DNA from 3 places in the Mesorhizobium sp. M0898 genome. Region 2 is predicted to be linked to each of the others. Evidence: predicted binding sites of a transcription regulator. Region 2 holds the regulator's gene; each other region holds the start of a gene.
What was found. The regulator LexA, encoded in region 2, represses DNA repair genes until DNA is damaged. The targets are predictions, from matches to a motif close to TGTTCNNNNTGTGTTCNG.

Region 1: the regulator LexA is predicted to act here: its motif matches at 1,739-1,756, upstream of NKH90_RS21850 (YifB family Mg chelatase-like AAA ATPase).
Region 3: the regulator LexA is predicted to act here: its motif matches at 2,224-2,241, upstream of uvrA (excinuclease ABC subunit UvrA).

The regions. Positions count from the first base shown of each region.
Region 1 covers NZ_JAMYOE010000023.1:47,570-52,483, reverse strand. Annotated here, with positions in the region: gene NKH90_RS21865 (glycosyltransferase) at 1-139, shown strand, start outside; gene NKH90_RS21860 (GtrA family protein) at 148-522, shown strand; gene gshB (glutathione synthase) at 740-1,681, shown strand; gene NKH90_RS21850 (YifB family Mg chelatase-like AAA ATPase) at 1,849-3,378, shown strand; gene NKH90_RS21845 (malate synthase G) at 3,631-4,914, opposite strand, start outside.
Region 2 covers NZ_JAMYOE010000001.1:75,124-80,037, forward strand. Annotated here, with positions in the region: gene NKH90_RS00395 (hormone-sensitive lipase) at 1-513, opposite strand, end outside; gene kynU (kynureninase) at 607-1,854, opposite strand; gene lexA (transcriptional repressor LexA) at 2,302-3,036, shown strand; gene NKH90_RS00410 (ComEC/Rec2 family competence protein) at 3,030-4,914, opposite strand, start outside.
Region 3 covers NZ_JAMYOE010000001.1:176,950-181,863, forward strand. Annotated here, with positions in the region: gene NKH90_RS00940 (cupin domain-containing protein) at 1-139, shown strand, start outside; gene NKH90_RS00945 (ArsR/SmtB family transcription factor) at 222-536, shown strand; gene NKH90_RS00950 (SRPBCC family protein) at 533-1,057, shown strand; partial or broken gene NKH90_RS00955 (ATP-dependent Clp protease proteolytic subunit) at 1,084-1,317, shown strand; gene NKH90_RS00960 (hypothetical protein) at 1,332-1,694, shown strand; gene uvrA (excinuclease ABC subunit UvrA) at 2,391-4,914, shown strand, end outside.

The DNA.
Region 1 (4,914 bases), on a different contig from region 2:
CGATTCGGTGTCGCGCGGCCGGGCCGAGCAGAAGCGCATCTTCTATCTGTCGATGCCTTCCGGCCGCGTCGAACGCGAACGCGCAAGTGCGCTCGCGACTTTGAAGACCGGACCGCGCAAGACCCCGCGGGCGGCTTAGAGCCCTAAATGGGACGCCTCGCCCGCTTCATTGTCGCCGGCGGTATCGGCTTCGTCGCCGACGCGGCGGCGCTTTGGCTGGTGTTGGCGATAGCGCCGCTTGGCCCCTTCGCAGCCCGAATCATCTCGATCGGTTTTGCCTTGTCCGTCACCTGGCTGATCAATCGCCATCTGACCTTCTCGCCTTCCAGCCGCGGCGTCGCGCAAGAGGGCGCACGCTATGGCGGCGTCGGCATCGCCACCAGCCTCGTCAATTATCTCGTCTATTGCGCCATGCTGTTCGCGCTGCCGATGGTGCCGCCGCTCGTCGCCCTTGCGGTCGCCTCGCTGGTTGCCATGGCGCTGTCCTTCCTCGGCTATTCCAAGCTGGTCTTCGACCGCTGAACGCACATCGCATTGGGGTCTGCGCCAGAAGCGCAGCCTCATCATGACCTTGGCCGATTGGCAGAGGCCGCCGATTTCCTTATATCGCTCTCGTCGATGCATCGGCCCGAAAAATCGGAATCGATTTTCGGAAAGCGCGATGCATGGATTCAAAGTGTTGGAGCGTATGTGCGTCCGGGTGGACGCACGTTCGTTGCAACTGCGCCGGAGAGCACCCATGCCCCTGAAAGTCGCCGTCCAGATGGACCACATCTCTACCGTGTCGATTGCCGGCGACACGTCGTTTGCGCTGTCGCTGGAAGCGCAGCGGCGCGGGCACCAGCTGTTCCACTACACGCCCGACCGGCTGTCGCTGCGCGAAGGCAAGGTGTTTGCCCGTATCGAGGCGATGCAGGTCCGCGACGAGAAGGGCAACCATTATTCGCTGGGCGAGAAGGTGCGCACCGATCTTGCGGAGATGGACGTCATCCTTTTGCGGCAGGATCCGCCCTTCGACATGAACTACATCACCACCACGCATATCCTCGAGCGCATCCATCCGAAGACGCTGGTGGTCAACGACCCGGCCTGGGTGCGCAACAGCCCGGAAAAGATCTTCGTCACCGAATTTCCCGACCTGATGCCGGACACGCTGATCACCAAGGACCCGCTCGAGGTCGCCGCCTTTCGCAAGGAGTTCGGCGATATCATCGTCAAGCCGCTCTACGGCAATGGCGGCGCCGGCATCTTTCACCTGCACGAGGCCGACCGCAACCTCGCCTCGCTGCTCGAAATGTTCGGCCAGTTGTTCCGCGAACCCTACATCGTGCAGCGCTACCTCAAGGAGGTGCGGGGTGGCGACAAGCGCATCATCCTGATTGACGGCGAGCCTGTCGGCGCCATCAACCGCGTGCCGGCCGAGCATGATTCGCGCTCCAACATGCATGTCGGCGGCCGCGCCGAAAAGACCGAATTGACGGAACGCGAACGCGAGATCTGCGCCCGCATCGGCCCCGCGCTGAAAGAGCGCGGCTTCATCCTCGTCGGCATCGACGTCATCGGCGACTACATGACCGAGATCAACGTGACCTCACCGACCGGCATACGCGAAGTGCAGCGCTTCGGCGGCGCCGACATCGCCAGCCTGTTCTGGGATGCCGTGGAGGAGAAGCGCAACTAGCGTACATTGCTTCTGGAAGCGGCCGCGTTGCAAACCATTGCAGCCGTGGCGCTCAGCTGTTCCCCAAATGTTCTTGCCTTCGCCGGTAATCTGTGGTTGTCTCCGGTGACGCCGTTCGCGGCATGATCGCAAAGGCTTGGGGCAAAGCCTGCATCCGGGGTGAAGACATGGTGGCGCGGGTTCGCACGGTTGCTTTCCAGGGCATTGAGGCCGTGCCGGTCGACGTGCAGGTGATGATCGCGCCGGGCAAGGTCAACATGCACATCGTCGGGCTGGCCGACAAGGCTGTCGCCGAAAGCCGCGAGCGGGTGCAGGCAGCGCTGCATGCATCCGGCCTGTCGATGCCGTCGAAGAAGGTCACCGTCAATCTGGCGCCGGCCGACCTGCCCAAGGAAGGCAGCCACTACGATCTGCCGATCGCCCTCGGGCTGATGGCGGCGCTCGGCGCCATTCCGGGCGACATGCTGGCCGGCTATGTCGTGCTTGGCGAATTGTCGCTCGACGGCACCATTGCCGCGGTGGCCGGCGCGCTGCCGGCGGCGATCGGCGCCAATGCCGAAGGCAAGGGCTTGATCTGCCCGTTCGCCTGCGGGCCGGAAGCGGCGTGGGCCGGCAAGGATTTCGACATATTGGCGCCGCGCAGCCTGATCGCCATCGCCAATCATTTTCGCGGCACGCAGGTTCTGTCGCGGCCGGAAGCCGGCATCCATGCCGCGGCGCGCGACCTGCCCGATCTCGCCGATATCAAGGGCCAGGAGACCGCCAAGCGGGCGCTGGAGGTGGCGGCCGCCGGCGGCCACAATCTTTTGATGGTCGGACCGCCGGGGTCGGGAAAGTCGATGCTGGCGCAGCGGCTGCCGTCGATCCTACCGCCGCTGGCGCCCAGGGAATTGCTCGAAGTCTCGATGATCGCCTCGGTGGCCGGCGAACTCGGCGAAGGAAAACTCACCGACCGGCGGCCGTTCCGCGCGCCACATCATTCGGCCTCGATGGCGGCGATGGTCGGCGGCGGTCTGCGCGTGCGGCCGGGCGAGGCCTCGCTTGCCCATCACGGCGTGCTGTTCCTCGACGAGTTCCCCGAATTCTCGCCGCAGGCGCTCGATGCACTGCGCCAGCCGCTCGAGACCGGCGACTGCATGATCGCGCGCGCCAATCATCGCGTCACCTATCCGGCGCGTATCCAGCTGGTCGCGGCGATGAACCCGTGCCGTTGCGGCATGGCCGGCGAGCCGGGCTATCGCTGCCTGCGCGGCGATCGCTGTCGCACCGACTACCAGGCGCGCATTTCCGGCCCGCTGCTCGATCGCATCGATCTCAGGATCGAGGTGCCGGCGGTCTCGGCCAGCGATTTGATCCGGCCGGACCGGGCCGAGAAAAGTGCCGCCGTCGCACTACGTGTTGCCCGCGCCCGTACGATCCAGCGCGAGCGCTTCGAGCGGCTCGGCGCGACCGCCACCACCAACGCCCATTGCTCGCCGTCAGTCATCGAGGAGATCGCCATGCCCGATGCCGCCGGCCTGTCGCTGCTCAGGGACGCCAGCGAAAAGCTCGGCTTTTCCGCACGAGCCTATCACCGCGTCTTGAAGGTGGCGCGGACCCTGGCCGATCTCGAGGCCAGCGAGACGGTCGGCCGCATCCATCTGGCCGAAGCGATTTCCTATCGCATGAGTTCGGAACGGATGGCGCAGGCGGCGTGACGTTCCCCTCCCCCTTGAGGGGAGGGGGGCCGCGAAGCGGCCGGGTGGGGTCGCCGGTGAGACGCTCGGCCTGTCGCATTTCGAAACCGACCGAGGTGCGGAGCGTTGCGATGCTCCTCCTAAGGCGCACCGTCAGAATTGGGTTGGCGCACTGCGTTGGCGACCCCACCCGGCCCTTCGGGCCACCCTCCCCTCAAGGGGGAGGGGGGACGCCGGCGCTTACCCTTGGCCGGCGTGCATCGTGCTTTCGGTTCAGCCGTTATCCCGCGCCTTCAGCTCCAGCCGCCGTGCGTGCAGCACTGGCTCGGTGTAGCCGTTGGGCTGGATGCGGCCTTTGAAGACCAGGTCGCAGGCGGCGAGGAAGGCGATGGACTTGTCGAAATCCGGCGCCATCGGCCGGTAGAGCCGATCGCCTTCGTTCTGGCGGTCGACGATCGCCGCCATGCGTTTCATCGTCTCCATGACCTGCTCGGGCGTGCAGACGCCGTGATGCAGCCAGTTGGCGATGTGCTGCGAGGAGATGCGCAGCGTGGCGCGGTCCTCCATCAGGCCGACGTCGTTTATGTCAGGCACTTTCGAACAGCCGACGCCCTGGTCGATCCAGCGCACGACATAGCCCAGAATGCCTTGCGCATTGTTGTCGAGTTCCTTCTGGACGTCTTCAGGCGACCAGTTCGGCCGCCTTGCTACCGGCACCGACAGGATGTCGTCCAGTTTCGCCTTGGGCCGGCTCTCCAGCGCCGCCTGGACGGCGTGGACATCGACCTTGTGGTAGTGCGTGGCGTGCAGTGTCGCCGCCGTCGGCGACGGCACCCAGGCGGTGTTGGCGCCGGCCTTGGGATGCGCGATTTTCTCGGCCAGCATCGCCGCCATAAGGTCGGGCATCGCCCACATGCCTTTGCCTATCTGGGCGTGGCCGGCCAACCCACATTCCAGCCCGATGTCGACGTTCCAGGCTTCGTAGGCGGCGATCCAGGCGGCCTGCTTCATGTCGCCCTTGCGGATCATCGGGCCGGCTTCCATCGAGGTGTGGATCTCGTCGCCGGTGCGATCGAGGAAGCCGGTGTTGATGAAGACGACGCGTTCTTTCGCGGCGCGGATCGCCTCCTTGAGATTGACGGTGGTGCGCCGCTCCTCGTCCATGATGCCCATCTTGATGGTGTTTTTGGGCACGCCGAGCAGCGCCTCGACGCGGTCGAAAATCTCGACGGCGAAGGCAACTTCGTCGGGCCCGTGCATCTTGGGCTTTACGATGTACATCGAGCCGGCGCGAGAATTGGCGCGGCGCCCGTTCACGCCGATGTCATGCAGCGCGATCAGCGCCGTCAGCGCCGCATCCATGATGCCTTCCGGCACCTCGTTGCCGTCGCGGTCTGATATCGCCGGATTGGTCATAAGGTGGCCGACATTCCTGACCAGCATCAGCGAGCGGCCGGGCAAGGTCAGCGTGCCGCCATCGGGCGCGGTATAGGTGCGGTCGGGGTTGAGCCTGCGGACAAAGCTCTTGCCGGCCTTGGTGATCTCCTCCGCCAAGTC
Region 2 (4,914 bases):
CACATGACGAACGCGCCGGACGACTTCGGGCGCCAGCGGCGTCGTCGCCGTGACCATCCGGCTAACAAGATGGCCGCCGGCCGAGTGCCCGGTCAGCATCAGCGGCCCTGCAACGATCGCCGCCGCCTTGCCGATCGCCGCGCCGACTTCCTTGACGATGCCGCCGATGCGTATCTGCGGACAGAGCGTGTAGGACGGCATCGCCACCGCATAGCCGCGATCAACAGGGCCAGCGGCAAGATGCGACCAGAAATTCTTGTCGAATTCCATCCAGTAGCCGCCATGAACGAACACCACGAGTCCCTTGGGCTTGATGGCCGGCAGGAAAAGATCGAGCCGGTTGCGTGGGTTGTCGCCATAGGCCATGTCGAGCCGCGCCCTGCCCTCGGTCGAAAGCACGTCGCGGAAAACCCGCGCGGGCTCGATCCAGGCCGCCGGCCAGCGATCGCTGCCGGCTATGTTGGCGCCGTTGGCATAGGCGTTGTCCCAATCGGCAATGTGACGTTCGAACACCCTGCGCCCTCCCTGGCATGGCCTTGCAACGTAGCCGTGAGCATCGCGCGGCGCGTCGTCGCCAGCCTCACGATTCCAGCTCTTGCATCAATCTCAAGTGACAGCTGCTTTGATGGCGAAGCGCGCATCCTTCCACGCACCGGTGTGCAGGATGTCCTCAAGCACTTTGACGGCCTGCCAGACATCGGCATAGCCGATATAGAGCGGGGTGAAGCCGAAGCGCATGGTCGATGGCGCGCGAAAATCGCCGATCACGCCACGTTCGATCAGCGCGCGCATGACCTGGTAGCCATGCTCATGCATGAATGAAATCTGGCTGCCGCGTTTTTCCCCATCGCGCGTGCTTTCGAGCGTGAGCCCGTACGTGCCGCACTTTGCCTCGACAAGCTCGATGAACAGATCCGCCAGCGCGATGCTCTTCTTGCGCACCGCCGTCATGTCGACATCGTTCCAGATGTCGAGCGCGCCCTTCAGCGTGCGCATCGACAAGACCGGCTGCGTGCCGCACAGAAACCGGCGGATGCCGGTGCCGGCCGCATAGCCTGGCTCGAAGGCGAAGGGCCGTGCATGGCCCCACCAGCCGGTGAGCGGCTGCTGGATGTCGGAAAGATGCCGCTCAGCCGCATAGATGAAGGCAGGCGCGCCCGGGCCGCCATTCAGATATTTGTAGGTGCAGCCAACGGCAAAATCGGCGTTTGCCTTGTCGAGTTCGACTGGCATCGCGCCGGCGGTGTGGCAGAGATCCCAGACGATCATCGCCCCGGCTTCCTGAGCCCTGCGCGTCAGCGCCGGCATGTCGCGCAGTTCGCCCGACTTATAGTTGACGTGGTTGACCAGCACCACAGCGGTGCGTTCGTCGATCAGCTCTTCGATGGTCGGCGCGTCGACTCCCGAGAGGCGCAGCAGCGTATCTTTTCGCGTCGAAACCACACCCTCAGCCATGTAGAGGTCCGTCGGAAAACTATCGCCCTCGGCGACGATGACCTGCCGCTCCGGTCGCATGGCCATGGCGGCGTGCAGCAGCTTGTAGATGTTGACCGATGTCGTGTCGCAGACCACCGTCTGGCCGGCCGCGGCACCGATCAGGCGCCCGAGCTGGTCGCCAAGTTCAAGCGGCATGTTGAACCAGCCGGCGGTGTTCCATGCGCGGATGAGATCATACGACCATTCTTCGGTCGCGGCCTTGTGCAGTTCATCGAAAGCGGCACGTGAAGCAGCTCCTAGCGAATTGCCGTCGAGATAGATCACTCCTTGCGGCAACACAAAGCGGTCGCGCATCGCGCGCAGCGGATCCGCGGCATCCATCGCCTTTATGGCCACGAGATCGGGAATTCCTGTCATGATTTGTCTGCTCCCCCAAGATCCAACGCAACGTCGGACACGCATCGACTGTTCTTCCATTACTTGGTTGCGCGCAGCAAGGCTCCACCGGCGAGAAGCAGCCTGACCAGGCGGTGGAAACCGGGACTTAACCCGAGGTTGGCGTTTTGAGTTCGTTTCGTTCACGGTGCATTGACCAAACCGCACAGTCGATACGGGTTCAATTCCGTGCCTTTTGCCGACCGACGGCCGATGCCAGTGCCGCCTTCTAGGAGGCCAGAAGGGCGCAAACGAAAGCAGAATCAAGGCGATGAGGCTCGCGGCGGTGAAAATGCGGTACGCCGGTAGGGGACGTCGTTTGTTTCCCGAGCCTTAACGCATTCATTAAACTTTAAACAGTTGCGGAACACAACTGGAACAGATAGTGTTTGTTCTGGGTTTGTTTTTCTGATTCTGTTGGGGGTCGCTATGCTGACACGCAAACAACACGAACTGCTTATGTTCATCCACGAAAGGTTGAAGGAAAGCGGTATCCCGCCTTCATTCGACGAGATGAAGGAAGCGCTCGACCTGGCTTCCAAATCCGGAATCCACCGGCTGATTACGGCGCTGGAGGAGCGCGGCTTCATTCGCCGTTTGCCCAACCGGGCCCGTGCGCTGGAGGTGCTACGCCTGCCTGACTCGATCGCCCCCGGCCTCAATGCGGCACGCAAGTTCTCGCCGAGTGTCATCCAGGGCAGTCTTGGGCAAGGCGCCCCTCGGCAAGGCAAGCCGACATCGTCGCGCGTGCCCGCAGCCGGAAATGACGACGATGTCGTCGCCGCCGTTTCGATCCCGGTGATGGGCCGCATCGCTGCCGGTGTGCCGATCGACGCCATCCAGCACCAGACGCATTCGATTTCGGTGCCGCCGGATATGATCATGGGCGGCGAGCATTATGCGCTGGAGGTCAAAGGCGATTCGATGATCGAGGCCGGCATTTTCGACGGCGACACGGTGATCATCCGCAATGCCGATACGGCGAGCCCCGGTGAGATCGTGGTGGCACTGGTCGACGAGGAGGAAGCGACGCTGAAGCGGTTCCGCCGCAAGGGCGCCTCGATCGCCCTGGAAGCCGCCAATCCGGCCTACGAGACGCGCATCTTCGGACCAGACAGGGTCAAGGTGCAGGGCAAGCTCGTCGGACTGATCCGCCGCTACTGAGCTCCGCCCTTGGCGCCGGCTTTGGGGTTGTCGGCCCGGCGGTATGGCGGCAGGCCCCGTGCCGCGCGTGAAAATTTCCGCTGCACGTGCCAGGGCCGGTATGATTTTTCGACGGCGAAGCGGATCTCGGCGCGTGTTGCCGCTTGTGGATCGAAATAGACGGCGGCACTTCCCGCGCGCGCCAGTTGCCGTTTGGTGACGACGAGGACCAGCCGGTCGTAGTAGCAGGGGTTATGGGCGGTGGCGTCGTCGATGACGATCAAGCTGGCAAAGGCGCAGGCTGGCCGCGCAGTATCGCGGTCCTTGGCTTGCGCGATGATCGCGCCGGATGGATGCCTGGCAAGGCAGAGGCCGTCCGTGCAAATGAACGGCATGCCCGGCGGTAGGTCGGCCGGATCGGCAATGTCGAATTGCGGGTCGTTCTTTCCAGGTGTTTCCGGCGCGACGATAGCCTCTGATGTGAGCGCGCGTTTCCAGTTGTCGATGGTGAACTCATTCGGGCGTGCCCGGTTGACCGCGAGTTCACCGCTGCCGATCGGCAGCGCGACCAGCCGTGCGTCCTCCGAGACCAATACGTCGGGTATGCGTGTCTGCGTTGCCGTCAGCAAGCCGGCGAGCGCAAAAGGAAGTGCCGCCAGCCGCAACCACGTCGTCGCCATGCTGGCAATGACGAGGGCGATCGTCACCAGAAGGACGGATCTCAGCGAAATCAGCCCGACCGCATCGATCGGAGAGCGCTCCGAGATCCACCCGGACAGGGCGATCATCGCCGTCAGCCCCTTGCCCATGACATAGAGAAAAGGGCCATCCGCACCGAACGGCATCGCCAGCGCGCTGAGAACGGCGAAGGGCATGACGACCAGTGACACGATGGGCATGATGGCCAGATTGGCGAACAGGCTGAGCGGCGCCACGCGCTGGAAATGCCATATGGCGAAAAGCGCCGTGGCGCTCCCTGCAATGATCGAGGTCATCGCCAGACCGCACATGCCCAGCAGGACCTTTCGAGTGGCAAAGCGTAGCGGCGACTGCCGCGGCGGCGGCGTGGTGGCCCTGCCGGCGCGGTAATCGGACCAGCCTGCATAGGCGCCGACAAGGGCCGCCGTCGCGGCGAAGGACATCTGGAAACTCGGACCGACCACCTCGTGCGGCGACACCAGGATGACCGCGATGGCCGAGATCGCCAGGTTGCGCATGGTGAGCGCGGCCCGGTCGAACAGCACGGCGATAAGCATCACCGCCAGCATGATGAAGCTGCGTTCGGCCGCCACGACAATGCCGGAAAAGACGAGGTAGGCCGCAATCGAAAAAAGCGCGGCGGCCGCGGCATATTTCTTGACCGGCCGTCGCGATGAGAAATCGGGAAACAGCGCGAAGGCACCCCGCAGCAGCGCCATGATGGTGCCGGCGACCAACGCCATATGCAGCCCCGAGATGGAGATGATGTGGTAGATGCCGGTGCGCCGCATCGCTTCGTTGATCTCCTCGGGAATGCCGGCGCGCACGCCGACGATCAGCGCAGCAGCAATCTCGCCCTCGGCACCGCCGATGCGGCTGCGGATATGGTCGGCGATGGATTCACGCGCGTCTTCGATCGCGGAAGAAAGCTGCGCGGCAAGCGGCATGCTGTCCGACGACACGATTTTCGGATTGCCGAGAAAAAAGCCGCTGCCGCCGATACCGGCGAAATAGCTGTCGAAGGAGAAATCATAGCTGTCGGGCCGCACCGGGCCGGTCGGCGGCAGCAGCCGCACATAGCCGGTGATCTCGGAACCGGCGGTCAGCTCAGCCGGTATCTTCATCGCCGAAACGCGGACCCGTTCCGGCATGTAGCGCAGTGTCGGCCTGGCGGTTGAGATCACATCGATTGTCAGCCTG
Region 3 (4,914 bases), 100 kb from region 2:
CGCGTACAGGCAACATGGCTTCCGAAACGTCGGCTCCGAATTGCTTCATATTCATGTTGTGCTCGCGTCACCAGTTTTCGAGGCGACGTTCAACGGATCCCCCGACATGGTGAGACGCTGGCTTCCAGCGAGTTTGTAAAACCTCGCCTGTCTTAAAAAATACCGCCTGTCTTAAAAAACACGGCTTGCCAAACCGATAAGTATTGACTTATGCTTTCGGCATGATCGAAGCAGACATTTTTCGGGCACTAGCGGATCCAACGCGTCGCGCCGTCTATGAGCGGCTCGCCGACGGCGAGATGACGGTGTCGGAACTGCGCACTGGCATACCGGTATCGCAGCCGGCGGTATCGCAACATCTCGCAGTGCTGCGCGGCGCCGGCCTCGTGGTCGAGCGCCGGGCCGGTCGCAACGCCTATTACCGCGTCGATCCGAAGGGGCTTGCGCCACTGCTCGGCTGGATCGAACGCTACCGTGCGTTCTGGCCAGAGCGCATCGAAAGGCTCAAGACGGTTTTGAAGGACATGGACCAATGACCAACCGAGGCAAAGAACGCGCCGAAATGGCCGCAGACAAGATCGAGTTCGAGTGCGAGCTGCCCGAACCGCCGGAACAGGTGTGGCGGGCGCTGACGGTGCCGGACCTGCTCGCGGCCTGGATGATGCCGAACGACATCAAGCCCGAAATCGGCAACCGCTTTGCCTTTAAAGCGCCGAATGCGCCGATCGAGTGCGAAATCCTCGACGCGGATCCCGGACGGCTGCTGCGCTATTCCTGGCGGGAGCGGCCGACGCCCGGCGATACGCAGGTGCCGCCCGGCAATCCCCTGGACAGCGCAATGAACGACAGCCCAGTGGACAGCATCGTCACCTTTACGCTCGACCGCACCGTTTCCGGCGGCACGCATCTGCGCATCGTCCATGATGGTTTTGCTCGGGCAGCAGTGCCGGAGATCGCGATGGCAGGCGCCGGTTGCCGGCTTTCCTTTGACGCGCACACTCCCAGGCACAAGCAGATCGCCGCAAACACCCCGCGCCTCTTCCTGCGCGCGGCCTGAACGACAACAGTCAACGGAGACAACCGATGAGCGGCCTTGCCAATCTGGTGCCGATGGTGATCGAGCAGTCGAGCCGCGGCGAACGTGCCTTCGACATATTTTCGCGGCTGCTGCGCGAGCGCATCGTCTTCATCAACGGCCCGATCGATGACGGCACCTCAGCGCTGGTCTGCGCCCAGCTTCTGTCGTTGGAATCCGACAATCCCGACAAGGAGGTCTCGCTCTACATCAACTCGCCGGGCGGCGTGGTGACCAGCGGACGGAACTGAGGCGATTGAGCGCCCGCAATTTCAGCGCCATCGGTCTGGTCTTGCCGCTATCGCGGCACTATAGTCCGGCGATGACCGCCAGCTGCTCATCCAGCCTGTTATGCCTTGCCATCGCTACCGTTGCCGGCACGAACATGCTGGTGGGTATGGCACTTGCCCAAGATAATTCGACGTCTTCGCAAAAGGGCACCCTGCCCGGTGTGACCAGCGATTATCGCATCGCCGAGCCAGCGCCGCGGCCTGAGCCTGACGATATGGCTCTAGGCAGCGGCAACGGCACCTTCAAGATTGGCGATACCGACGTTCGGATTTCCGGTAGCATCACCATTGATGTCGCTACCGGCGGGGTCAGGCCCTCCAGCCGCTAAGTTCGCCTGGTGTGAACCACAAATATTGCGCTTCAAACGAACAGCCCCGCCATTGCTTTGCAACTGACGGGGCTTTCTTGGATCTGAAATCCAAATTGCCGGGAGTGTACTGCCGGCTTTTTATTTCGGATGCTTCGCGGCGTTCAGCCGACGATCCGACTAGCAGTCTCTGATTGTTGTGGGGATCGGCAGGTCAATGTGGGCAGGTAGCGCTAAACGCCTGACCTGGCTACTTATACCTGCCGCGGCTCCAGCGACACGTGGAGCCTCAAGGAACAATCCGGTGGAGTCATGCCTCTGCTCTCCTTCTGTTCGTTGCGACTGTCGTCGAAGCGCTCATCGCATAACCCGCGGCGTCTCGCAGGCTAGCCCCAGGCCGCGAGGCCATCGAAAGACGGCCGGCTTCGTTGACAATTGGATTCTGCCCCCATGACGCGGGGACGTCAACCTTGAATAGCCGGGTTGCCGAAAAATGTGATCGCGAGACGCTTTGTGAAGCCGGCTGCGCGGGCAGCTTTTGTCAGGAGCGTGTTCGGCCTTTGTTCTTTCCGCTTGCCCGTTCGCGCGAAAGGCGGTTAAACGCTTTGGTCGGGAGTTGTGGCGTCTCTCGAAAAGGCGGCGAAATTACCTACATAGGGGGTGGTCGGGAAAACCCGCCCATCCCACGAATTCCAGATTCTGAGGCGGCGACCGGCGATGGCCGACCATAAATATCTCTCCATTCGCGGGGCACGCGAACACAATCTGAAGAATGTCGATCTCGACCTGCCGCGTGACAGCCTGATCGTCATGACCGGCCTGTCGGGGTCGGGCAAGTCGTCGCTTGCCTTCGACACCATCTACGCCGAGGGCCAGCGCCGCTATGTCGAGAGCCTTTCGGCCTATGCACGGCAATTCCTCGAAATGATGCAGAAGCCGGACGTCGACCAGATCGACGGCCTGTCGCCGGCCATCTCCATCGAGCAGAAGACCACCTCGAAGAACCCTCGTTCGACGGTCGGCACCGTCACCGAGATCTACGATTATATGCGGCTTTTGTTCGCCCGCGTCGGTGTACCCTATTCGCCGGCCACCGGCCTGCCGATCGAGAGCCAGACGGTCTCGCAGATGGTCGACCGGGTGCTTGCGGTCGAGGAAGGCACCCGGCTGTTCATTCTGGCGCCGATGGTGCGCGGCCGCAAAGGCGAGTACCGCAAGGAACTGCTGGAGCTGCAGAAGAAGGGTTTTCAGCGCGTCAAAGTCGATGGCGTCTTCTATGAGATCGCCGACGTGCCGGCGCTGGACAAGAAGTACAAGCACGACATCGACGTCGTCGTCGACCGCATCGTCGTGCGCGGCGATCTGGCGACGCGGCTCGCCGATTCTATCGAGACCGCGCTGAAGCTGGCCGACGGGCTGGCGGTGGCGGAATTTGCCGACAAGCCGCTCGACGCCAGCCAGACCGGCGAGGATTCGGTCAACAAATCGAAGAACGAGACGCATGAACGCATGCTGTTCTCGGAAAAGTTCGCCTGCCCGGTGTCCGGCTTCACCATTCCCGAGATCGAGCCCAGGCTGTTCTCCTTCAACAATCCGTTCGGCGCCTGCCCGACCTGCGACGGGCTCGGCAGCCAACGCGCCATCGACGCCAGCCTGGTCGTGCCCGACGAGAATGTCTCGCTGCGCGCCGGCGCCGTCAGCCCGTGGGCGAAGTCGACCTCGCCCTATTATGCGCAGACGCTGGAAGCGCTGGGCATTGCCTATGGCTTCAAGCTCGGCGACAAGTTCAAGGATTTGAGCGAGGAGGCAAGGCAAGCCGTCCTGCACGGCACCGGCGAGCGCGAAATCACCTTCCATTATGATGACGGTCTGCGCTCCTACAAAACGACGAAAACCTTCGAGGGCGTCATCCCCAATCTCGAGCGCCGCTGGAAGGAAACCGAATCCGCCTGGATGCGCGAGGAGATCGAGCGCTTCATGTCGGCCACGCCCTGCCCGGCCTGCCGCGGCTATCGGCTGAAGCCCGAGGCGCTCGCGGTCAAGATCGCCGGCAAGCACATTGGCGAGGTCACCGAGCTGTCCATCCGCAAGGCCGACCAGTGGTTCACCGATCTGCCCGCTTCGCTCAACGACAAGCAGAACGAGATTGCGGTGCGCGTGCTCAAGGAAATCCGGGAGCGGCTGCGCTTCCTCAACGATGTCGGTCTCGACTATTTGACGCTGTCGCGCAACTCCGGCACGCTTTCAGGCGGTGAGAGCCAGCGCATCCGTCTGGCGTCGCAGATCGGCTCCGGCCTGACCGGCGTACTTTACGTGCTGGATGAGCCGTCGATCGGTCTGCACCAGCGCGACAACGCCCGCCTGCTCGACACGCTGAAGCATCTGCGCGACATCGGCAACACGGTCATCGTCGTCGAGCATGACGAGGACGCCATCCTGCATGCCGACTACGTCGTCGATATCGGCCCGGCGGCCGGCATCCATGGCGGCCACATCATCGCCCAGGGCACGCCGCAGCAGATCATGGCGACGCCCGCTTCGATCACCGGCAAATACCTGTCGGGCGAGCTCGAAGTGGCGACGCCGGCAGCGCGGCGTGAGGCCAAGAAGAACCGCCGGCTGAAGGTCGTCGGCGCGCGCGGCAACAACCTGAAGAACGTCACCGCCGAAATCCCGCTCGGCACGTTTACCGCCGTCACCGGCGTATCCGGCGGCGGCAAGTCGACCTTCCTGATCGAGACCCTGTTCAAGGCGGCGTCGCGCCGCATCATGGGCTCGCGCGAGCATCCGGCCGAGCACGACCGCATCGAGGGGTTGGAATTCCTCGACAAGGTCATCGACATCGACCAGTCGCCGATCGGGCGCACCCCGCGCTCCAACCCCGCCACCTATACCGGCGCCTTCACGCCGATCCGCGACTGGTTCGCCGGCCTGCCGGAGGCCAAGGCGCGCGGCTACCAGCCGGGCCGCTTCTCGTTCAACGTCAAGGGCGGCCGCTGCGAAGCCTGCCAGGGCGATGGCGTCATCAAGATCGAGATGCACTTCCTGCCCGATGTCTACGTCACCTGCGACGTTTGCCACGGCAAGCGTTACAATCGCGAGACGCTCGACGTCCTGTTCAAGGGCAAATCGATCGCCGACGTTCTCGACATGACGGTCGAAGAAGGCGTCGATTTCTTCGCCGCCGTGCCCGGCGTGCGCGACAAGCTGGAGACGCTGAAACGGGTCGGCCTCGGCTACA